Regions from separate parts of the Bradyrhizobium sp. Kon37 genome, predicted to be linked through region 2. Evidence: riboswitches for the same ligand, from Rfam matches in the RefSeq annotation. Region 2 holds a riboswitch; each other region holds the start of a gene.
What was found. Region 2 has a riboswitch for cobalamin ahead of AC0L3J_RS21400 (TonB-dependent receptor). Riboswitches for the same ligand answer to the same signal wherever they lie in the genome.
Positions count from the first base shown of each region.

Region 1 (8,047 bases), on a different contig from region 2:
AGCCGGACGCAAGCGTGCTTCCGGACGCCGATAAGGGCCGATTCGCGGTTACCAGGGCGGCTGGCGACGAATATGTCTTCCGCGCGGCGCCATTGCGGAACGTCGCGTTGCGAGCCCCTTACTTCCATTCGGGCCAGGTTTGGAGCCTGAAGCAAGCTGTTGCCCTAATGAGTGACATCCAGCTCGGCGCCAAGCTTAGCGATAGGGAGGAAAACGACATCGTCGCATTTCTGAATTCGCTGACCGGTCGGCTGCCTAGGATCGAATATCCGGTACTACCAACGCGTACCAACACGACACCAAAGCCTTCAATAGACAGATAGCCTTAGCAGCACCGGCGTCATTCCCTGATGAAGAGCAACAGAGGCGACGCAAGAAACCGGCCTCCCCGCAATGACGTCTAAATGAATGATGCTGTGCTGTCACTCATCACCACGCATACATAAAAATGCCCGGCCTCGAGGGGAGGCCGGGCAGAAGTCACGCAGGAGCGACGCTGCTTTCCGCATCGCACCAGCTTTCGTCGGTAGGGAGGACTACCGGCGACCGATTTACGGCGAGGGCACTCGCCGTCAAAACAAGAAGCGGATATCGCTCCGCGCAACTTAGCGAGCCGCTTGCTTTCCGCTTCTGTCGGAAAGTTCAAGACTTGCCACCACTTGCCAGCTGTCCGGTTGGCAAGGGGAGCCTTGATGGAGCTGGGATCCATCGCGCAGGCGGTTTGGCCGCCGTGTCCTGAAACTCAAGCGTCAGTTTGCTGTCACGCGGGAGCATCGCCCCCAACGCCAGCAAATCTTCCCGAAGCCCGCGCCAACGCGCCAACGCGCCAATTACGTATGAAATTCCGGAAGGGCGGTAAAATAGATTGTTGTGATGGGACGCATCCACGCGATGGATAAATGAAGCGATAGGACCGTGGTTCGCGTCGAGCGTAAGTGACTTGGAATATGTCACCGGTAAGGCCGGCATGCTGTCGTCCGCCGGATTCGAGCTTGTCGCCGGCTGTGTGGGATCACCTCCGCCGAAGCAGACCGGCAGTCGCAAGCGCTGGAAGCTTTGGGAGTTCGCAAGATATCGCGACCTCCCAACGCGCGTGGATCTTATTCACAAATACGTTGGCGACACGCTGCGTACGATCATGCCTCACTCCGCAACTCGCGTGCGGCGGCCACCATATTGACGAGCGCGGGACGCACCTCCTCCCACCTTCGAGTTTTCAGTCCGCAGTCGGGATTGATCCAGAGCTGCCGATCGGAAACCCGCTGCCGCGCCAACACAATCAGCTGCTTGATCTCAGCTGCTGCGGGAATGCGCGGTGAATGAATGTCATAGACGCCCGGCCCGATCTCATTAGGATATTTGTAGTTCTTGAAAGCGTCGAGCAATTCCATTCTAGAACGGGAAGCCTCGATTGAAATGACGTCGGCATCCATAGCTGCGATCGCATCGATGATTTCGTTGAACTCGGAATAGCACATGTGCGTATGGATCTGAGTTCCGTCAGCGACAGCGGAGGAGCAAACGCGGAAACTGTCCACTGCCCAATCGAGATAGTCCTCCCACTGCGATTTGCGCAGCGGCAATCCCTCCCGCAACGCAGCCTCGTCGATCTGGATCATGGTCGCTCCAGCTGCCTCAAGGTCGATGACCTCGTCTCGGATCGCGAGAGCGATCTGTCGGCATGTCTCGCTCCGCGGGATGTCGTCACGGACAAACGACCAGTTCAGGATCGTCACTGGTCCGGTCAGCATAGCCTTGACGGGTTTTTTGGTCAGAGACTGCGCATGTCGCCACCATTTAACGGTCATGGGCTTCGGGCGGGAGACATCTCCAAACAGGATAGGAGGACGAACGCACCGCGAGCCATAAGACTGAACCCAGCCGTGCTTGGTAAACGCGAAACCCAACAGCTGCTCGCCAAAGTATTGAACCATGTCATTGCGCTCGAACTCACCGTGTACGAGCACGTCCAGGCCGATATCTTCCTGCCAATGCACGGTATGGGCTGTCTCCGCTTTCAGAAGCTGCTCGTACTGCGTGTCATTCAGCGCTCCCCGCGCATGAGCTGCACGCGCATTGCGGACGTCCGCCGTTTGCGGGAAGGATCCGATGGTTGTGGTTGGAAACATCGGCAATGCGAAGGCGACGCGCTGGACGTCGGCGCGCTGGGCGAACGCACTGCGACGGCGACGCATGCTATCGTCGATCGCGGCCATTCGTCCGGCGACGTTCGCACTATGGATCTTCGGCGATGTTTCGCGGGTGACGGATGCATCCTCTGAGAGGGCGAGTTCATCCGCCACGTCGGCAGCCTGGCCGGCCAGCGCTTTGCCCAATATCGAAAGTTCCTTGATCTTCTGCACTGAGAACGCCAGCCACGTCTTCAGATTGGGATCGAGATCGGTCTCTAGCTCAATGTCGGTGGGAACATGAAGTAGCGAGCAGGAGGGAGCAATCTGAACACGGTCCCTGCCCAGTTTTTTGACCATAGGAGCGAGCTGGTCGAGCAGCGCGGGCAGATTGGAGCGCCACACGTTGCGACCATCAACGACGCCTAGCGAGACCACGAGATCTCCACGGGCTCTGGCGACAATCGCGTCCAACTGGCCGGGTGCCCGAACCAAGTCGACATGGAGTCCGGCAACGGGCAAAGCCAAGACTGTCTCAAGATTGTCGCCGACACCTCCAAAATACGTGGCCAGCATGATTTTTAGGGGCGGTACGGCGTTAACGAAATGAGCATAGGCCCGGCGGACAGCCGCCCGAGATCCTTCGTCGACGTCCATCACTAGGCATGGCTCGTCGAGCTGAACCCATTCAGCGCCGCGCGAGGCTAGTTCGCGGAGAACATCGACATAGACGGGGAGGAGCCGATCAAGCAGCGAGAGCGGATTGAATGCGGGATCTACGCTTTTGCCGAGCTTCAGGAAAGTGACTGGGCCCACTAGGACGGGCCGCGTCTGATAGCCGAGGCTTCTTGCCTCCTCATATTCCTCGATCGGCTTCCGAGAGGCAAACTTAAAGATCTGATCCTGGTGAAATTCCGGCACCATGTAGTGGTAGTTCGTATCGAACCACTTCGTCATCTCCTGTGCGGCTACGCCGGGCCCATGCTGAGCGTGGCCACCGTCCTGAGCGCCACGCGCCATGGTGAAGTAGGTTTTGAGCGACACAGGACCTTCGGTCCAGCCATAAACGTCGGGAATGGCGCCGACCATCAGGCTGGTATCGAGTACATGATCGTAGAGCGAGAAGTCATTCGAAGGAATGACGGTCGCACCGCGGGATTTCTGCCGTGCCCAATTAGCGGCACGAAGTCCACTCCCCGCCTCGAGGAGCTCGGCTTCGCCGGACTTTCCCGCCCAGTAGCTCTCGAGCGCGAATTTGAGTTCGCGTCGTGGGCCGATGCGTGACGTCCCCAGTGTGGCAACGGGAAGCGAAAGGATTGACATAGCCTAGACCCCATGTTGGGGCAAAGGCCATGGCGGACGCAGACAGCGAACATCGCGTGAGCGACAACTGCTTGGCGCACACCGGGACGCCCCGCCCGTGGACGATATCTTGTCGAGGCAGGTCTACTGGCTCACAGGTCGTCGCTGCTGTCCGGCCTTCCCGAAGCCGCATGGCTTCAGTGACTTCGTTGGACAGCGGCTCGCCGCTTACAGTTGCGGGGGCAGCGCCGGCATTGCACCGGCTTCCCTCTTAGCTCCGGATCAAACGAAATCCGGAGACCGCGACGGCTTGAATTATGCGCACGAGGATCGATGCGTCAACCTACCGATTCTCGCTGCGATATTGCCCAAGCGATTACGAGCGCACTAGGCGGGTACGACGGTCTTGCTCGCGGCCTAGTGAACACGCCCGGATCTGTGGAGGCTCCGCTTGTGAAATGCATTCGCTCCCCGCTCGCGTAACGGTTGAGCTCCACCACCGGAACGAACCCGGGCCGCTTTCGGTATCTGTGTGATCGCGAGGAGGCGACCTTTTCCGTCAGCAGCTTTTCGAACCTGCGCGTCAGGAAGGTGCGATCATCCTCAGCCGGCATCCGTTTGGTCACAGCCCACGAGGGCTCCCTAGAAATTTCGAAAGCCGGATTGCTCCAGGACCGCACGGATGATCAGGTCGGCTCCATGGGTGTTCGGCGAGCCCGCGACCAGGCACGAGGTCGTCCGCCTCCGTGAGGTTGGCCAAGATGATCTTCTCGGTGCACTAGGTGTTCACGTGCTGAGCGACTTTTGCGCCGGCTTCGATGCGTCCGTGGCCGCTCGACGCCGGTCTGCCTCGCCTCGACTCGCGGCCAGCGACGATAGGCCTTAACGCGGCCACGGAGCATCGAGGGCCTTGTCCTTGTTCGTGACAAATTCGACGGTGTCCTCCGAGAGAGCCCTTTGAGGGGGTCCTCGGAGTCGCTCAGCGTCTTAAGCTCATAACGATGTTAATCGACCTCGATGCGCCCCATGCGGTCGTGGTCTCCTCAAGGTCCCACATCTACAACTTCGTTCGCGAAATCGAGCGATGAGGCCTTGGTCGCGGGCTGCCTATCCTGTCTTGGACGGGACACAGGTGTCAGGGACCGGACAGACCACCGCGCATTGCGGCGTGTCGCAATGGCCCTCGCACTCCGTACATTTTTTGGCATCGATAACGTAAATGTCGCGCTTCAGACTGATCGCCGCGTTGGGACACTCGAACTCACATGCGCCACAAACGGTGCATTGCGAAGCGACGATCTTGTAAGCCATGCGTTCCGACTCCTTAGGCGAGCGATGCCATGGGCGATCCCTTTCAAATGCCGTGCCAAACGCAGACGCGCTCAATGTTGGGCAATTTGCCCAATTCGGCTGTCCCCGGTCTGAGACCATGTTGCGTCGGCGACAGCAACAGGTCGCTTCAATTTCAGGCTACGAGCCACCGGGCCCTCTTGCGAGAGTCAGTCGCGACTTGACGCTGGAAGCGTCCGTCGGTTTGTTTGGCACGTCAGCGCGGGGGCAAGCGAGGCTGACGCTTCCTCCACCGGCGGCGACAAAAACCCGCGAACGGACGCAGGTCTACGTCGGATCTCGGCAAACCTCCGGTCACACACCCCGACTGGAGGTTTGTGCAAGCCTCGCTCATGGCTGCAACGCTAGCTGCGCGGAGGACTCGCTGGAGGCTTGCCAAAACGGGCTTGTGGTATAACAAGCTTCGGAGGGAAATGAAGTGGCGGCGGGACGAGCGACACTGGCCTTGCAGACCGACTGAATTGCACTCAGCCTCATGCCTGGTGCCGAGTAGGCATGGCGGTGCTCGCGAGCGTCGCTTGGCCGCACTCAGCCACTCGCAACTATTTTGGACGAGCTGGAGCAGGGTTGAAAGATGACTGTGCAAATTGCTTCAGTGGCATGGCTTTTCCGAACAGATGGCCCTGCGCAAGGTCGAAGCCGAGTTCGGCCACAGCGATTAGGTCAGCCTGGCTCTCCACACCTTCGGCGACGGTGCGCACATTGTACTCTTTGGCTAGATCGACGATATGGCGGCACACCGTTCGCTTGAGGGGCCCATTCGCGCAGCCGCCGACGAACTGACGATCTACTTTCAATTTCATGAACGGGAATTTTGTCATCCCCATCAGCTGCGGCCAATTGGCACCGACATTGTCGATTGCAAGGCCAATGTTGTGAAAGCGAACCTCACGCGCAACCTCGACCAGGAGATCTAGGTTCTGGATCGCTTCCACGCTCTCGATTTCAATCGTCAAACCGCCGAAAGCTGCGTGCGACGGCATGCGCCGACAGAGATCGCGTACCGCCTGCGGGTCAATCAGGAATGCTGCCGGGAGATTGATGGAGAGATCGATCGAAGTTTGCTGCTCCAGAAGATACTGCCAATCCTTGATCGCGCGGTCGATCACGAACTGCGACAAGTTCCTAAAATGAGGATCGTGAGATTCCGGGATGAAATAGGCCGGTGGAACAACGCCCCAGGTCGGGTGTCGCATTCGAAGATGAGCCTCGGCGCCGCGGCGGCTAAGGGTACACGCGTCAAACTTCGGCTCATACCAGAGCTCAAGCCAGCCAGCGTGTAAGGCTTCTCCGACATGGACCGCGGGACGGGGCGCCGGCTCTCTTGGCAAGAGCATGCCGATCCGATCGCGCAACGTCTCGGCTGCAAACGGCGCCCTGAGCGGCGGCAGCATAGCAAGTCCATATTCACTACCGACCTGCTGCACTGCCGCCATGATGATCGACTCGCGCGCTCCGAACGCCAGCACTCGGCCTGCAAATTCTTCGCGTACCAGTATCTCGAGCAATCGTCCAGGCTCGATGCGGTCCGAGCCAATGCCGAGCAGGATCAGATCAGGGAACTCCGTGCGGAGTACGTGCGGCAACTCGTCAGCAGTCCTGCATTCGCTGATAACAAATCCCATATCCTCCAGCACATCCCGTAGAAAGGCGCGCAGATGCCGCTTACCGACGGCCAGGCACGCCCGCGGCCGCACCTTACGTTGCCCGAAGATTACAGGTTTCCCTCCCACCAGTTCGGCCTGCCCATGTTCCATCGCAACCACTCCTGTTCCGTGACGGTGCCTTAAACGAGGAGCGAAGGTCCAAACAAGCTGTGCTTCCCGATATCTTTCGATTGTTCGAGATAAGCTTAAGATAGTGCATTGGTGTGCAAAATCTTTCGCGATCTTGCTCAGACGATTTTATCGGACGCACGCGTATGATACCTGTCGCGCTTCGCGCAAGTACGAGTGACGCACGCGAGGTGGGAATCTGTCCTTCGGACGCACCGAGCTGACGCTCTATGGCGCTGCGATCATCGTGGCGCACGATTTATTGAAGCGAGTAGTTCGTGAGCGAGATCGGCAATCACTCTTACGAATGTTTGATCGGCATGACCGGCGTGTGCCGTGATATGTTTTCCAATCGAAGGCAGTCCATCATGAGTTCGCAGCTGCTCAAGCCGCAGTCGATTCAGAGAACGGCAATGGCTTGCAATTACCTCAGCTCTGTTGCCTATAGCGAGTGTGGACGTGCTGCTTCCTACCGAGCCTGATAGTTGCTCTCAATTGCGTTTTCTGTATCCTCCTGAGCATGAATTTCCCCCAGAGGGCCAGGTCGGGTGTTCGTGTTGGTGCTGAAGGGCAAGGCACGTCCAGCGCGGGCACGGCTTTGCGCAAGAGCGTGCCAGGAGATGAGAACGCGGTCGCAAAAGCGGTCGAAGAGCTACTTTCCGAGTTAGGTGGCCCCGGACCGGAGTTCAGCCTTCAAGGCGCGAAGCAGGCGGCCTTGCGCCTGATTCAGTATCCCGAACAGGGCTTCATTTTTGTCGTCGAGGAACAAGGCACCGGGCAGATTGTAGGGGTAGCTAGCATCTCGGCCGTACAGGCCGTGAGAGCAGCCGGAGCGTACGGCGTGCTTCAGGAGCTATGGATTTCTCGTGACTTCCGGAGCTCTGACTGCGGTCGGCATCTGCTCGAGGCGGTAGATTCGGAGGCGAAGCGACGCGGCTGGCAGATGATTGAGGTTGCGTTGCCTCCGGATGGTTATCCGGCCCTAGAACGGGTACGCCACTTCTACGAGGAGAGGGGATATCGGGTTGGAGGATTGCGCGCGCGCAAGAGGCTCTGACAGTAGTACGACCTCTGCGCCACACACTTAAAGCGCTCTGGGCTAGCGTGCTATCGGTAAAGTCCTTCAAGCAGTAAATCCTCGGCTTGTTGCTTCTCAAAACGAACGCTTCACGCGTGCGTCGCGGCCAAGCATGATCGAGAACCTTGACGCTGATGCGGTGCTGACTCCCACCGCGAGCGGTTACCTCTTCGGCCTTCTTGGCGAGAACGTTCGAAAATGTCGGTGATCAATCATTCTGCGTTGTGGGAAGCGATACCGCGACCCGCCCGACCAAAAGGCGACAGGTCGGCGGCGGCCCGTTCCGGGCGGAGCCCGACCCAGCATTACGAATCCTTCTTTTGCGCTTCCCATGCAGTGCGATTTACCGGCTCTGGTTTGAGATCACCGCACACAAACGCCATCCATTCGTCACCAATTACATTCTCTCGGCG
Region 1 is NZ_JBVVOY010000005.1:251,195-259,241, reverse strand. It holds gene AC0L3J_RS14705 (cytochrome-c peroxidase) at 1-323, shown strand, start outside; gene metE (5-methyltetrahydropteroyltriglutamate--homocysteine S-methyltransferase) at 1,137-3,452, opposite strand; cobalamin riboswitch at 3,552-3,751, opposite strand; gene AC0L3J_RS14695 (4Fe-4S binding protein) at 4,539-4,742, opposite strand; gene AC0L3J_RS14690 (EAL domain-containing response regulator) at 5,324-6,538, opposite strand; gene AC0L3J_RS14685 (GNAT family N-acetyltransferase) at 7,155-7,613, shown strand; gene AC0L3J_RS14680 (SMP-30/gluconolactonase/LRE family protein) at 7,940-8,047, opposite strand, start outside.
Region 1: it holds a riboswitch for cobalamin, as region 2 does, so the genes downstream of both, metE (5-methyltetrahydropteroyltriglutamate--homocysteine S-methyltransferase) here and AC0L3J_RS21400 (TonB-dependent receptor) in region 2, are expected to answer to the same signal.

Region 2 (8,047 bases):
TCGTCGCCCAGGGCGTCTCGGCCTATCCGCAGGAAGTGACGATCGCGATGCTGGCGAACTTTGCCTCCGGCGGTGCCGCGATCTCGGTGCTCGCGCGTGAGCTGGGCTCCAGCCTGGAGGTCGTCGATTCCGGCACGCTGGCGCAGGAGGAGATGGCTGGAATCGTGACCGACAAGCCGCGCAGCGGCACGCGCGATTTCAGTATCGAAGCTGCGCTCACCCCCGCAGAGCTGGCATTTGCGTTCGAAGCCGGCCGACGTGCGGTGACGCGCGCGCAGGCCGGGCAGCCCGATCTTCTGATCTTCGGCGAGATGGGAATCGGCAACACCACGACATCGGCGGCGATCGCGGCCGGCTTGCTCGGTGTGAGCGCTGAGGAGATCGCGGGCAGCGGGACCGGCGTTGACGCGGCCGGCCGTGTGCACAAGGCGCGGGTGATCGACGCTGCGATCGCACGCCATGGCATTGCGGGCGCTTCGCCCGAAAAGATCCTGTGCGCCGTCGGCGGTCTCGAGATTGCGGCCATCTGCGGTGCAATTATCGCGGCTGCACAGCTCCGCATCCCCGTGTTGATCGACGGCTTCATCGTGTCGGTGGCGGCGCTGGCGGCGGCGCGGCTCAACCCCTCGTGCCAGCCGTTCCTGCTGGCCTCGCATCAATCCGCCGAGCAGGGCCATCGGCTGGTGCTTCGCGCGCTGAATCTGCAGCCGCTGATCAGCCTCGATCTCAGGCTCGGCGAAGGATCGGGCGCGGCCATCGCGCTGCCGCTGGTGCGGTCGGCCTGTGCGCTCCACAACGGCATGGCGACCTTTGCGCAGGCCAATGTGCCGGATCGTCCGGCCTGATCAAATCGTCCGCTGATTGACGGAGACGACGCGCCAGCCGGTCGCGAGCCGGTCGATCCGGGTCAGCGACAGCGGATCGATCACAAACCGGAGCGCCGCTTGAGGCGTCAGATCCAGCGCGATGCACAGCGCCGCGCGGATCGTGCCGGAATGCACGACGAGCGTCGCGGCCCCGGCGCCGATCCTCGACAGACCCAGCCGGACGCGCGCGACCTGTTCCTCGAAGCTTTCGCCGCCCGGTGGCCGTCCGCACGCAGGATCGCTCCAGAACTGTGCATAGGCCTCGCCACCGGTCGCGGCGAGCTCGTCGTGCCGACGGCCGGTCCAGTCGCCAAAGTTCTGCTCGCTGAATTCGTCCAGCTGCAGCGGCTCGAGCCCCAGCGCGCGGGCCGTCTCGACCGTGCGCCGCGACGGACTCGCATAGCTCGCGGCGTCGCGCGGCAGGCGCTGCCGCAGCGCCTCCAGCTGCGCCCGAGCGCCGAGATCGGCCGGTGCGTCGGCTGCATGGATCGTCCCCGCGACGCCATCGACGGGCGCGTGCCGTATCAGCCAGAGGAAGGTCTCGCCTCCCATGCTTATCTCCAAGGAAACTGGTCGTTGTGGCAATAACGCCGCAACTGGCACATTGACTCTGTCTGGATCGTAATCCTAGATGCTCGCGACGGTTTCCCCGAGAGGGGATGAAAAGGGAATGCGGTGCGGGGACATTGTCCCCAATGCCGTGGCTGCCCCCGCAACTGTAAGCGGCGAATCTTGCATCACATGCCACTGGGTATCTCGGTCCCGGGAAGGCGACGCAAGGTATTGACCCGCGAGCCAGGAGACCTGCCGTCAGCCGTGGTCACACGCGAAGATGTCGGTCGGGGAGTACAGACATTCGGCTTCATCGGAAGGCTTATAAGCCGGAAGATGGGACCTTGGTTCGCGGTGACGTGCCACTGACGTCATACCGAGGTCCAAGACCGTGTCTCCTGTTCACATGATACGACGGCGTGCGCTTCTGCTTGCATCCGCCGCACTCACATCCTTTGTCGTTCTTGATCCCTCCGCCGCGCTGGCGCAGCAGGCTCGCGAACCTCTGCCGCCGGTCGAGGTAACGCCTGCCCAATCCCGCAAGCAGGCCAAGCCCGCCGCGCGGGAGGCGCAGGGCCCACGCCGCGCAGCAGCGCGCCGGCCGGAGACTGCATCCGCAGTGCCCAAGCCTGTCGTGCCGACTGCGGCAGCACAGACGCCGCTCAATACCAATGCCGTCGCCGAAAGCGCCTCGCGCCTTGGCCTGACCGTGCGCGAAACGCCCGCGACCGTGGAGGTGATCTCGGCCGCAACCATGCGCGAGCAGGGCTATCGCACCGTGTCCGACGTCGCGCAGGGAGCGGTTGGCGTCACAGCCGGCGACAATCCGGCCGAGCCGTCGGCTTTCTCCATGCGCGGCTTCACCAATAGCCAGATCAACACGCTCTACAACGGCATCAAGATCGGTCCGCAGAACATGACCTCGCGGATCACCGACACGGCCAACCTGGAGGCCGTCGAATTCCTGAAGGGGCCGGCGTCGCTGATGTCGGGCGAGGGCGCCGCCGGCGGCGCGATCAACTTCGTCACCAAGCAGCCGCACACCGGTCCGATCCGGAACGAGGCGGATTTTTCCTGGGATTCGCTGAACTCGTTCCGCGCGCATTACGGCTCGGGCGGCAGCACCAATGTGCAGGGACTGGACTACCGTTTCGACGTCAGTCGTTCCTCGCTCAACGGCTTTGCCGACGACACCAACACCAAGACGCTCGATGTGTCGGGCCAGCTCAACTACCGCATCTCCGATAGCCTCAAGGTCTGGGGCGCGATCGAATACCGCGAGGATCGTTCGAAAGCCTATTGGGGGGCGCCGCTGGTGCCGATTGCCTTCAGCGGTTCGCATGCGACGACGGGAATCGTGTCCGGCAATTATTTCAACAAGACTGATCTTGGGGCCGTCACGATCGACGACCGCACCTTCAACACCAACTACAACGTCCTCGACAACAAGAACGTGGCGAAGGAAGTGTGGCTGCGCGGCGGCTTCGAGCTGAAGCTCGCGCCCGACCTGACGTTGAAAAGCCAGGCCTATGGTTATGGCGCAGAGCGCACGTGGCTCAACAACGAGGTCGAGGCGTTCAATTCCGGCACGAACATGGTCGACCGTGGGCGCTTCTATGTCGCGCACAGCCAACGCTTGGTCGGCAACATCACCGACCTGGTCTGGGATGCGAATATCGCCGGCTTTGACAACCGCTTGGTCACGACGCTTTCCTCAAGCTACCTTGATTTCGTGAGGCCGGGCGCCGCAAATTTCCCCGATGATTCCGTCTCGCTGGTCAATCCCGATCGCGGCTATTACGGCTTGCTCACGACCAAGCAGCAGACCGCGCGGATCGACAACGAGGCACTGTCGTTCGAGGACCGGTTGAAGTTGACACGGACCTTTGCGGTGGTCGGCGGCCTCCGCGCCGAGCATATCGGGCTCGACCGCAACTCGACCGACAAGACCGGGCTCGTGAACGTTGGCTTTCCGTTCTCGCAATCCTGGGTCCCGACCACGGGTCGCATCGGCTACACGTGGGAAGCCGTTCCGGGCCTGACCTTCTTCAGCCAATATGCGACCGGCGCCGACATCTCGGCCAACAACATCTTCCTGCTCAATCCGACCGATCCGCTCAACCTGACCACCGCGCGCACCTACGAGACCGGCGTCAAGCACCTGTTCTGGGACAACCGGGCGGAGTGGTCGTTCTCGGCCTATGACATCCTGCGCAAGAACGTCTATGCCGCGGCCGGCGGCATGCAGCTCAACCTCGCCGGGCGGCAGGAGTCGAAAGGCGTCGAGCTGGCCGCATCCGTGCGGCCGATCGAGCCTCTGCGTCTCTGGGGCAACATCGCCTATGTCGATGCGCGCTACGCCGATTACGATTTTGTCGGCGGCTCGTTCTCCGGCAACACGCCGCCGAACGTGCCGCGCGTCGTCGCCAATGCCGGCGCGTCGTACCGGTTCTTCACGCCCTGGGCGGTCGAGCTCGGCATCACCGGCCGCCATGTCGGCGACCGCTACAACGCCGATGCCAACACCGTGACGCTGAAGGCCTACACCGTGGCCGATGTCTACGCCTTCGTCGACATCCCCAAGACCGTGTTCAATGCGGTCGATCAGGCCCGCCTGACATTCCGGGTGCGCAACATCGCCGACAAGCGTTATGCGATCTGGGGCGATCCGTTCTATCCCGATCAGATCCTGCTGGGCGCGCCGCGCACCTATGAAATCTCGGCCGCGTTCAAATGGTAGGACGCTGATCGATGATGCGCGCGATCGTCCTGCTGCATCGATGGCTCGGGGTCGCGTTCTGCCTGCTGTTCGCGATGTGGTTCGCGACGGGAATCGTGATGCACTTCGTTCCGTTTCCATCTCTGACGGAAACGGAACGCTTTGCCGGGCTCGTGCCGCTGGCTAGCGCTGAGACGAGGCTTGCGGTCGCCGATGCCGTGGCCGCAAGCGGCATCGCGGATGCGACGCGCGTTCGCCTGATCCAGCGCAGCGATGGACTGGTCTATGTCGTCTCAGGGCCGTCGCGCGCGGGCGCAGTCCGCGCCTCCGATGGGGCCGACGCGTCGATCACGTCTTTCGGCGTCGCGCTGGCCATCGCGCGAGATCACGCACGCAGCCGTGGGCTTGATGCCGCGCGGGCCGCGATCGTTGCGCGTTCGGACTACGACCAATGGAGCGTGCCGAACGGCTTTGACCGCCATCGGCCCTTGTTTCGGGCTGCCCTGGGCGATCCCGCCGGAACGGAGGTCTATGTCTCCTCGCGCACCGGCGAGATCGTCCTGGATACGACGCGCAGCGAGCGCGGATGGAATCTCGTCGGGAGCGTGCTGCACTGGATCTATCCAACAGTCCTGCGAAGCAACTGGTCGCTGTGGGATCGCGTGGTCTGGACCTTGTCGCTGCTGGCCCTGATCGCAGCTTTGCTTGGCGCTGTGCTCGGGCTTGCGCGGATCAAACCTCGGCGCGGTCTGATCGGCTCGCCCTATCGTGGCTGGCATGCCCTGCATCATCTCATCGGCCTCGCTGCGATGGTCTTCGTGCTGAGCTGGATATTCAGTGGCTGGCTCTCCATGGATCACGGCCGGCTGTTCTCGCGTGGGCAATTGACCTCGGCTGAATCCAGCGTGATGAACGCTTCACCGAACTGGGCAGCGGCTGCATCGCTCGATCGGCAGCCTGTATCGCCGTCGGCCCGTGAGATCGAATGGTTTGCCTTCAACGGCAATCTCTATCGGCGGGACCGGACCGGGCTTGCCGGTCAGACCTTGACCAAGGCAGGCGACGCGCCCCGCGATGGACCAACGGGATCTCTGGATGTTCATGAGGTCCAAGAGCTGACCGCGCGCCTCGCGGCCGGCTGCGGCGTAACGTCGGTCCTTGCCGTCAACAACAGCTATCCCGCGCAGTCCACCGTCCCAGGCGCCCCGGTCTACCGCTCCTACTGCGGCGACCTCTGGTTCGACATCGACGGCGCCGACGGCAATTTGCTGCAAAGGCTGGATTCGTCGCGACGGGCTTATCGGTGGTTCTACGGCGCGCTGCACACGCTGGATTTTCCGGTCCTCGTCGCGCGTCCGTTGCTGCGCGACGGCTTGGTCGTCGGACTCTGCGCCCTCGGCTTTCTGTTCTCCATCACGGGCATCATCATCGGCTGGCGCCGCTTGGTCGCGATGCGTTGAGCGGGCAAAACCACGCTTACTGATCGTACAATAAAGAGAGGCTGAGCCGACTGCCATGCATAGCTCATAAGCAATCGCATGGCCCGTAGCGCCAGTCGATCGCCTGCAAATTAGACAGCGCGTGCGCGGCGCATGGATTGCAGTGCAGCGGATGTGGCGTTTCGTCCGAGGAAATACGTGGTGCGCTGCACTTATCCCGCGTGGAACGATCCACAGGAATTTGCACTCCCCGCGGGCAGCGCTGCACTAAAATGTGCCTTGGCGCGCCGCGCCGGTCGCGGGCTGCTCCAGTGCGTTGCGACAACGCTGACCCTATCCCGAGCCCATCGCTCTGTCGCACGCTCGCAAGCGGTGGCATGACAGGGGATGACGATGAGCGCGCTCGGCTTGGGATTGAATTTCGCGACGGACGGGAACCACCCGGCGTCCGGTTCGAATGTCGTCCGCAGCTGACCCACACATGAGCGCTGACGAAAATCACTGGGAAGTCGGCACCGATATCGGTGGCACCTTCACCGACATCATCGCGATCCGGCACTCCCCCGCGGAGGCGCGGATCGCGAAAGTGCCATCGCGCCCGCAGGCGCCGGTTCAGGCGATGCTGGAGGCGATCGAGGCGGTGGGCCTGCGCAAGAGCGAGGTCAAGCGCTTCGTCCACGGCACCACGCGCGTGACCAACGCCATCGTCGAAGGACGGCTGCCAAAAGTGGCGCTGGTGGCGACCGAAGGCTTTGCCGACGTGCTAGAGATCGCGCGCTATCGTCGGCGCGATCTCTACCGTCTCGACGTCCCGCCAAAATCGCCGCCGCTGGTGCCGCCCGAACGATGTTTTGGCCTGGCCGAGCGCCTCGACCACGAGGGCCGGGTGCTGAAGGCGCTGGATGAAGCGGAGATCGAGCGCTTGGTGGCCTGGCTGAAAATGACTGGCGTGCAGAGCGTCGCGGTCGCGCTGCTTCATGCCTACGCCAATCCGGTGCACGAGAAGATGCTCGGCGAGCGGCTCAAGGGCGTCGTCGCCCACGTCTCGCTGTCGCACGAGGTCAATCCCGAGGCGCGCGAATATGAGCGGACGTCGGCGACCGTGTTCAATGCGGCCGCGATGCCGATTGCCGTCGAATATCTCAGCGAGCTGGAGCAGCGGTTGCCGATCGGCCCCGGCCTGCAGGTGTTTCATTCGGCCGGCGCCATGGTCCCGATCTCGGCGGTAAAGCGGCGGCCGCTGGTGATGGCGATGTCGGGCCCGGCGGCCGGCGTCTCGGCATCGGTCAGCATCGCGCGTCAGCTCGGCACATCGCGCATGCTGACGTTCGACATGGGCGGCACCACGACCGACGTGTGCCTGATCGTCGACGGCCAGGCCGAGATGACAGACGGCCGCATGCTCGGTGACAAGCCGCTGCGTCAGCCGATGCTTGCGGTTCATTCGATCGGAGCGGGCGGCGGATCAATCGTGCGCCATGGTCCCGGCAGCCTGACCGTCGGACCGGAAAGCGCCGGCTCCGAGCCGGGACCGGCCTGCTACGGCCGCGGTGGTACCGAGCCGACCATCACCGACGCCAACGCCGTGCTCGGCTATCTCAATCCCGAAACCAGGCTCGGCGACCGGATCGGAATCAATATCAAGGCAGCCAGTGATGTCATCGCGCCGATCGCGCGCACTCTGGGGCTGAGCCTGACCGAAACCGCGCTCGGCATCATCAAGGTCGCGAATGCGACAATGGCGCGTGCGCTCCGCCGCGTCACGGTCGAGCGCGGCATCGACGGACGCGATTGCACGCTGCTCGCCTTTGGCGGTGGCGGCCCAATGCACGCCGCGGGGCTTGCCGATCTCTACGGGATTGCCGAGGTGGTCGTTCCCAGCGCGTCGAGTGCGTTTTCGGCGCTGGGCTGTCTCACTGCCGATTTCAGCTTCCTCCAGCAGCAAACCTTGCGTGCTGCGCTTGACGGCATCGACCTCGCCCGTGTGTCGGAGCGGATCGGGGTGCTGATTGACGATGCTTCGGCGCCGCTCGTCGCCAACGGCGTGGCCACGACCGAGATTCAGATCGAGCTGGTGGCCTTGATGCGCTACGCCGCGCAGAACGACGCCATTCCGGTGCCGTTCGCGCGACCGCTCGACGTGGTCACGCTGAAGAAGGATTTTCTGGCCCGGCACCACGAGCTGTTCGGCTATGCGACGGGCGAGAGCTGCGTCATCGAGTCCGTGCGGGTGCAGGCACGCCGTCCATCGACGACCGTCGTGAATCGGCCGGCCGTCGCAGTCAGGGCGGTATCCAAAGGCGAGCGCACCTGCTCGTTCAACGGCTTTCACGACATTGCCACACGCATCATCGACCGCGCCTCGCTGACCGAGATCGTCAGCGGCCCGGCCATCATTGAAGACGCATGGTCGACCGTGGTGGTTCCGCCCCGCTGGCAGGCGAGGCCTGATGTTTCAGGCAATCTGTTCC
Region 2 is NZ_JBVVOY010000011.1:152,721-160,767, forward strand. It holds gene cobT (nicotinate-nucleotide--dimethylbenzimidazole phosphoribosyltransferase) at 1-845, shown strand, start outside; gene AC0L3J_RS21395 (histidine phosphatase family protein) at 846-1,418, opposite strand; cobalamin riboswitch at 1,491-1,692, shown strand; gene AC0L3J_RS21400 (TonB-dependent receptor) at 1,825-4,158, shown strand; gene AC0L3J_RS21405 (PepSY domain-containing protein) at 4,170-5,597, shown strand; gene AC0L3J_RS21410 (hydantoinase/oxoprolinase family protein) at 6,058-8,047, shown strand, end outside.

Region 3 (8,047 bases), on a different contig from region 2:
GACGAAGGGACGTGAGCAGGCGCCGTTCGAAATCCGCTACCAGAACGGCAAAGGTCTCGAAGTGCTGTACGCGGATGCCGTGATCGATACGTCAGGCACATGGTTCTCGCCCAATCCCGCCGGAGGCAATGGTCTGCCCGCGATCGGCGAGCGTGAATGCGCCGGCCACATCGCCTATGGCATGCCCGATGTCCGTGGTGCCGGCCGCGCCAGATATGCCGGGAAGATTGTTGCGGTGCTCGGCGCCGGTCATTCCGCGGTGGGCACCCTGATCGATCTCGTGCATCTCGCGGACGAGGCGCCGGGGACGCAAGCGATCTGGCTGTTGCGCGGCGCCGATCCCGCCAAGGCGTTTGGCGGCGGCCGGAATGACAAGCTCGCTGCACGCGGAGAGCTCGGCAGCGCGTTCGCTGCGCTCGTTGTCGCCGGGAAGATCAGGGTCGAAACGGAATTCGCCGTCACGCATCTGTCGGACTCCGAAGGCCGCCTCGAGATCGCGGCCGGCTCGGGTTGCGGTGCGCGAAGCGTGATCGTGGACGAGCTGATCGTCTCGACCGGATTTCGTCCCGACTTTTCGTTCCTGTCCGAATTGCGCCTGCGGCTCGATCCCGCCATCGAAGCGCCGGTCGTGCTGGCGCCGCTGATCGATCCCAACGAGCACAGCTGCGGCACGGTCCGCCCGCACGGCGCGCGCGAGCTCGCGCACGATGAGCCAGGCTTCTACATGGCGGGCATGAAGTCGTATGGCCGCGCCCCAACCTTTCTCATGATGACAGGCTATGAGCAGGTGCGCTCGATTGCAGCCGATCTCGCCGGCGACAAGAAAGCCGCCGCAAGGGTGGAGCTCGTGCTACCGGAGACCGGCGTCTGCTCGCGCGGTGGCGTCGAAGCCGCCGGAGCCGCATCGGGATGTTGCGGTGGGCCGGCGAAGCAGCAACCGACGGCCTGTTGCGCCGACGACGAAGCGGCGAAGAAGGCCCGCGCTTCGGGGTGCGGTTGTTCATGAAGTTGGGTCTTGCAGCTGCAGCCGGAGAGTTGCCCATTGTGGTTGGTGCGCCGTGTCGGCTCGGGGGCGGGAGGACAGCATTCGTAACTTGAGCGGGCGGTCTCTGATCGCGGTGATGTGCATCGGCCAGGTCGGCAATCTGCTGCCGCATGTGACGTTGTCCGCAAATCTGGCGCAGCATCTGATGCCGGCGTGGGGACTGTCGGCGGCCGAAGGCGGCTTGATGGCGAGCGGTTACGCGTTCGGCTACATGCTCGCCGTGCCCGTGCTGACGACGTTGACCGACCGGATCGACGCGCGGCTCGTCCTGCTCTGGGGCTCGATCGTCAGCGGGCTGGCGACCGCAGCGTTCGGACTCTTCGCGCAAGGGTTTTGGTCCGCGACCGCGATCTGGTCCCTGGCAGGGCTTGGATTTGCCGGCGCCTACATGCCGGGCTTGAAGGCGCTGACGGACCGGCTTCCCCCCGGCGACACCTCGCGCGCCGTCACGCTGTACACGTCGAGCTTCTCGGTCGGCGTCGGCCTCTCGTTCCTGGTCGCGCAAGTGATCGCCGACCGCTGGGGATGGCGGACCGCCTTCCTTGTCACCGGCTTTGGACCTATCGCAATGGTCGTCGCGTGCCTTCTGATGCAGGCGCAGCGGCCCGCGCCGAAGACGGGACGCCTCTTGAACTTCGCGCCCGTCTTCGCCAACCGCGAGGCGCTCGGATACATCTTCGGCTACGGCGCTCATTGCTTCGAGCTCTACGGCATCCGCACCTGGCTGGTCGGGTTCTGGACCTTCGTCGTCGCCCACCAAGGCGCGCCGTCATGGTTGAGCCCCGTCGTGCTGAGCTTCTGCTTCGCGGTGATCTCGATGCCGGCCAGCATCCTCGGCAACGAGGCCGCGCTGAAGTTCGGCCGCCATCGCGCGATCACGGTCGTGATGATCGCGTCGGCCTGCGTCGCGCTCATCATCGGCCTCAACGCGACAGCGCCGGCATGGGTGCTCGCGCTGCTGCTGCTTGCCTATGGCCTGACCGTGCCGGCGGATTCGGGCGCATTGACCGCCGGCATGTCGGCCGCGGCTGTCTCCGAACATCGCGGCGCGACCCTGGCCCTGCATTCGACGGTCGGCTTCGGCCTGTCGGCGGTCGGCGCCTGGGGCACCGGCGCCGCGCTCGACGCAGCCGGCGGCCCGCAGAGCGCGGCCGGCTGGCTGCTGGCATTCAGCGTCCTCGCGGCCGGAATCGCGCTGGGCCCGCTGGCGCTGCTGTGGGCGCGGCGTCGAAGCAGCTCGGTCCAGCCGGAGCACGGCGCGAAGTGACGTGAGAGCGGCGATCCTCCCCCCTCACCACTTGAACGAGGCCGCGACCTCGTAGCTGCGCGGCGCTCCCAGGATGATCTGATCGGTATAGCCGGGGTCGCCCCAGGCGGCGTAGAGCTTATTCGTCAGGTTCCTCACGCGAAAGCTGATACGGGTCTGGTCGACGCCCGGGAAATAAGCCTTTGGGATATCGACGAACGCGAACGCGTCGAAGATCGTATAGGCGTTCATGGTCACCAGATTGTCCTGGAAGTTGAACCTGTCGCCGACGTGACGGACGAGGCCGCCGATCTCCACCGGCAATTTGGTGCCGAAGCGATAGGACGCCCCGGCATTGGCGATGAAGTTCGGGACGTTCGGCGGGGTCTTGCCCGAATAGGATTGGAAGTCGCCATTGCCGTCGACATAGTTGAAGTCAACGAAGCGCGATTGCACGAAGGCGACATTGGCCCACAGCTTCAGGCCGCCGACCGGGTTCACCGCCGCAGCGATCTCGACGCCCTTGGAGGCCATCTTGCCGGCGACGTTGAACACGATGCCGCTCTCGGGCACGTAGACGTTCTTGCGTTCGATGTCGAACGCCGAGAACGTCGCCTCGGCGCGCTTGTCGGATGATTGCAGCTTCACGCCGGTCTCGTAGGTCCGCGACGTCGTCAGCAGCAGCGGCACCTTTGGCGCGAGGATGAAGATGTTGGCCACCGTCGGGTCCGCCGCCGTCGCATATTGGCTGTACAGCATCACCCCGGGCGCGATGTCCCAGGTGTAGCCGATGCGCCCGGTGACCGGATTGAACTTGGTCGAGAACGGATAGCCTTTTCCGGACGCTAGCGAGCCGTCGGGATTGAAGCGCGTGCGCGATAGTTCGATATCCTCGAACCGGATGCCGCCGATCAGCGCGAAGGTCGAGGTCAGCTTGAGCCGGTCCTCGAACGACAGCGCCGTGGTGTCGAGATGGGTGTAGATCTTCTCGTCGCTGCGCGGGCCGTAAAGCCCGCGGTCCGGATTGATCAGCTCGACCGTGTCGGAGAAGAACTTTGTATCCTGCGAGACGTTGAATTGCGAGCTGCTTGCCGCAACCGTAGCGACGAAGCGGTTGTCCATTCCACCGAGGTTGGAATTGACGGTGAGGTCGGTGATGTTGCCATAGAGCCGTTGCGCGTGGTCCAGCGCCAGCCGCTCGCGATAGACCTTGTTCGGCCCGGAATCGTCGAACGAGCTGATCTCGTTGTTGAACCAGTGCCGATGCGCGTCGTAGCCGTAGACCTGGCTGCGCAGCGAGATGTTGTTGGTGATGTCCCACTGGAAGCCGCTGCGCAGCCAGAGCTCGTTGGCCCCGCTGTGATTGTCGAGCACGTTGTAGCTTGTCGTCAGCGTGCGCGCGTCGATGGTAACGGGATTGAGCGCCCCGGCATGGCCGTTGAGGTAGCAATTGGTCCACTGGCCCGAGACGATGCCTGACGTCGGCACGACGCCGGGCGCGTTCGCCGGCACCAGCGGCGTTCCCCAATAGAATCGGTCCTTGTCCTGCTTGTATTCGGCGGCGCCCCAGATCTTCAGGCTGTCGTTGACGCGGTAGTTCAACTGGCCCGAGACGTTGCTGAGCTTCGAATAGGTGTCGTCGATGAAGCTCTTGTCGTTGGAATGGCTGATGTCGAAACGGTAGTCGAGGCCATTGACCAGCGTGCTGCCGCCGGAACCGTAGCCGGCGCGATAGCCGTTGAAGGAATCGTAGGAGGTGAAGGCCTCGTTGATAATGGGCCCGGTGTGCGGCGCCTTGGTGACGTAGTTGATCGCACCGCCGGTGGATCCGAGTCCCGATACCAGGGAGTTGGGGCCCTTGATGATCTCGACCTGCTGCAGATTGGCGGTATCCATGGGCCGGCCCGTCATGGTCGACGGCCCGATCGGGATGCCGTTGTAGAGGGTGGTGAGCTGGTCGCCGCTAAAGCCGCGCATGGAGAAGATTGCGGGCGCGCCCGGCGCATCGCCGCCGGTGACGCCGACCGCGGCCTTGGCGACATCGGTAGTGGTCCTGATGCCCTGATCCTGCATGGTCTGCTGGTCAATGACCTCGACGGTCGCTGGCGTTTCCCGTGCCGTGATTCCGAGCCGGGAGCCGACATCGGTGACGGCGGCCGTGTTCAACGGCGTCTGCACCTGATAGCTCGGAGGCTGGGTTGTTGGGTTGGCAACCACCGGAGCGGCGCGATTACGCCCTACGTTGCGCCGGGCCGTGCGCGATCTCTGAGCGCCGGGGCTGACGGTTACGGCCGGTCTTGGAGTGGGCGGGGTGACGATCACCGGGCCGACCTCGCGGGAGGCGTTGTCGCGGACCGCGGTCTGCGCCATCGCCATGGAGGACAGGGATGTCGAGAGCAGCAAGGCGAGCAGGGCAGGTGTGGCGCGCCGAAAATTGCCGGCTCTTCCCTGAGAGATCTGGATAAGGACACGCGAATGTTCCGGCGCAACGCCCGGACCGAAATAAAGATTTTGCACGACAACGCTCTGCGGCGACGCAAACTAACCGTCACCGCGGTTGCCTTAGCAGTCTGCCTTCGCCCCTAGCGGCAGATGCACCGGCTACTCTTCCGACATCAGGGCACCCCGCCCAATGCGTTCGCGCGTGACCATGGCTGGTAGCAGGTTTCCTGGCTCGCGGGTCATCGCCTTCGACCACCTTCCCAGAGGCCCAAGCGGGGCTCCAGTGGTTCGTTTGGTCGTCGGCTATCCGCCTACAGTTGCGGGGGCAGCCGCGGAATTGCCCACTCGAGGTGGACGCACCGCATTCCCTTGGAGAGTCCTTGCGGACACTACCGCGCGGGAAACTGGCATTTGGCGATGAGCGCGTCAACATCCGCGTATGACCGGCGCCTCTGGCGGAGTGCCGCAGCACGAGATGCCGCGGCATTCTTGCTTAGGGCCTCCTGTCCGCCGATCCAGCCGGTTGCGTTTGCGAGAGCCGCTGCTTCACCGTCCTTGCGATCGCCGCCGGGGCCTCCTCGGGGATCGCGAAGCATGAACTCGCGTTGATCTCGCACAGGACGTAGGTGTCGGCACCGGCCGCGTCTTTCGGACCGTACAGGAAGTCCGCGTCCCAGATGACCGGAAGCGAGCCTGCGTCGATGTCCAGCGTCTTCATCATTCCCGGGGTCCACTCGTCTTCCATCAAGCGACGCAGCCGCTGGAAGCGCGAGTCTGCGTTCGAGGTATAGAGCCGCGGTCCGGCCTCGGAACGGGCATCCGGCGAGTCAACCAGGGCTTTGACTTTGTGAGAGCCGAAGCCGGCACAGCGATCGCCCGCCATATAGCAGCGCACCACGCCTTCGCTCAAGCGAGGCTGGAATGGCTGATCGACCACGCTGCCGTTCTCGAAATATTCCGTGCAGCGACCGAGAAAACTCTCCAACGTCAGTTCCTCGGAGACATCCTTGGTCGCGTCCAGCACCTTTATCATCGGGGAATTCGGCAGGCTCTCGACCTTCCACACGCCTTGGCCGCCGTTACCGCGGTTGCGCTTGATCACGCGCGGACCGGTGGCGAGCCGTGTCGGCAACTCGGCGCGCATGGCCTCGGCGGTTTGATATAAAGCCGTGTCGCATCCCCACCCCATCGAGCGGGTACGATAGAGTACCTCCTTGGTGCCCATCTTGAGAATGACGTCCGGATGAGCGCTGACCCACACGCCCCGCGCCGCTACGTCGCGAAGCAGGGGATCAAGCTCAACCCGCGTCTTGCCCTGGTGGATCGGATCGACCCAGACGAGCACGCCGTCCACCGCGAGCAACTGCTCGCGGACCTCTTCGGCGAGGCTTTCGTCGTAGATCGCCGGCCGGGCTTCGATGCCGACCGCCGCGAGTGCTCCGAAGACGCGGACGAAGCGGCTGTTTTGCGCCGTCGCATCCCGCCGCGCGGCAGCGTCGCCTCGCGAGAGGATGGCGACGGTGTGTTGGTGAGAAGGGTGTCGTTCGGTGTCCATGCGCAAGCTCCACGAATGGCGTGCTGCGCAGAGCTTGGACCGAGGCCTCACGGGGAGTCTGCTTTGTCCCCACGCAACGGAGACTAACGAGGTCGTCCGCGATTTTCAAGACGTGGCCGGCGCCGTTATGCGGAGCCTGTGAACCAAGGCAGATAGCGTGACCCTGTTCGATGATCTGACATATGGTGAGATCAAATAAGCGCTTGGTCACCTATGCCGGAGATTGCCATGAACGTTCGATCCCTGTCGGTCGCGACGGCCCTGCTGATTGCGTCCATCTACCCAGCACGGGCGGAGGAAGCTTTGGTCGCCTACAAATCGCTCGGTCCGGAACTGGCGCTCGATCTTGCGCGCGCTGCGTTGGCGAACTGCCGCACCCGTGGATACCAAATTGCAGTTGCCGTCGTCGATCGCTTCGGCGTCACGCAAGTGATGTTGCGCGACCGCTTTGCAGGCCCTCACACGCCCTCAACGGCAGCAGGCAAGGCGTGGACAGCTGCCTCGTTCAAGACCAGCACGACCGAGCTGAATGCGATCAGCCAGCCGGGCATGATGCAGGCGGGCATTCGCAACCTTCCCGGAGCGGTCGTCATCGCCGGCGGGCTGATCGTCGAAGCCGGCGGCTCCCTGGTCGGAGCGGTCGGCGTGTCCGGCGCGCCGGGCGGTGACGCGGACGAAGCGTGCGCGAAAGCCGGAATTGACGCCATACGCGACAAGCTGGACTTCTGAGAAGACGTCAAGATCGCAGTGAAAAGTTTTTCGGCCTTTTGCGAGCTTGGCGGCCGTCTGATCCACAGGGATAAGCAGACGCGCCGCCTGCGCACGCTCAGGTGTGGCCGCTCATCGAGTGGATATGACGATCACCGATCGTCGCGCCAACCCGAGAAGTAACACCGTCGAGCTTCCCCAACGATTGTTCTCGATAAGCCGACGTCCGCGAGAAGCCGGTCGTCCAATTCGAGAAGTTCGTCGTACTGGCGGCGCCGTGTGATGCCGTCCAGCAGCGCGAGCATTAACTTCCAGAACCATCCAGGATTTGGAGAAGGGACGAAGGCTGCGCTGGATGTGCCGATTGAGCCAGTGGTGCTGTCGCAAGACATGTTTCACCTCCGTAATGGAGCGAAACAACGCTTGGCTCGAAAGCTGGTCGGGCGGTTGTGTTTGACCCGATGGCTCCTGCTATCATGCTCGTCTCTGCCGCACAAGCGATCCGCCGATCTGGAAGCCGGAGGCGATAGGCCGATCGGAGACATTGCCGGCGCAATTGATCACCTCGTCCAGGGCAAACAACTGGGCGGGCAGATCAAAGCGGGCACGCGGGCTCATCGTTCGCGCCTTGGCTCGTTTGCTCTCGGTTGCACGCCAATGGCACCGGCGTTGGGGTGACGATTGTCGGCAGGCCCTCGCTGCCTCATGCCGTGGCCTCGCATCCGTCCATCAAAAAGGAAAGGCTGAGTTTCATACGCGCTGGCAGCGGCCGGCTCGTGCGATCGTCCGGACGCAGCATCTTGCGCGGTAGCAGAAGTCACAGAAAGTGCCGACATTAACACGATCGCTAATCTCGACATGACGGCCTCCTTGGCGGGGAGCAGGAACGCGCACTGCGATAACTCGGTCGAAATCGTCGAGAAGGAGCTGGGCACCAAGATGGCGGCGAGACTATGCCGAGACATGCAACCTCGAGAGGGGCCTGTTCGGCTACGCCATCCACCGAGGCAACCCTAGTTCTTCGTCAAGGGCTTAGGCGGCTCTTCCGCCA
Region 3 is NZ_JBVVOY010000003.1:51,612-59,658, reverse strand. It holds gene AC0L3J_RS08265 (NAD(P)-binding domain-containing protein) at 1-1,006, shown strand, start outside; gene AC0L3J_RS08260 (MFS transporter) at 1,122-2,312, shown strand; gene AC0L3J_RS08255 (TonB-dependent receptor) at 2,337-4,808, opposite strand; cobalamin riboswitch at 4,934-5,142, opposite strand; gene AC0L3J_RS08250 (Cj0069 family protein) at 5,227-6,288, opposite strand; gene AC0L3J_RS08245 (GlcG/HbpS family heme-binding protein) at 6,517-7,017, shown strand; gene AC0L3J_RS08240 (YjiS-like domain-containing protein) at 7,149-7,301, opposite strand; gene AC0L3J_RS08235 (hypothetical protein) at 7,471-7,614, opposite strand.
Region 3: it holds a riboswitch for cobalamin, as region 2 does, so the genes downstream of both, AC0L3J_RS08255 (TonB-dependent receptor) here and AC0L3J_RS21400 (TonB-dependent receptor) in region 2, are expected to answer to the same signal.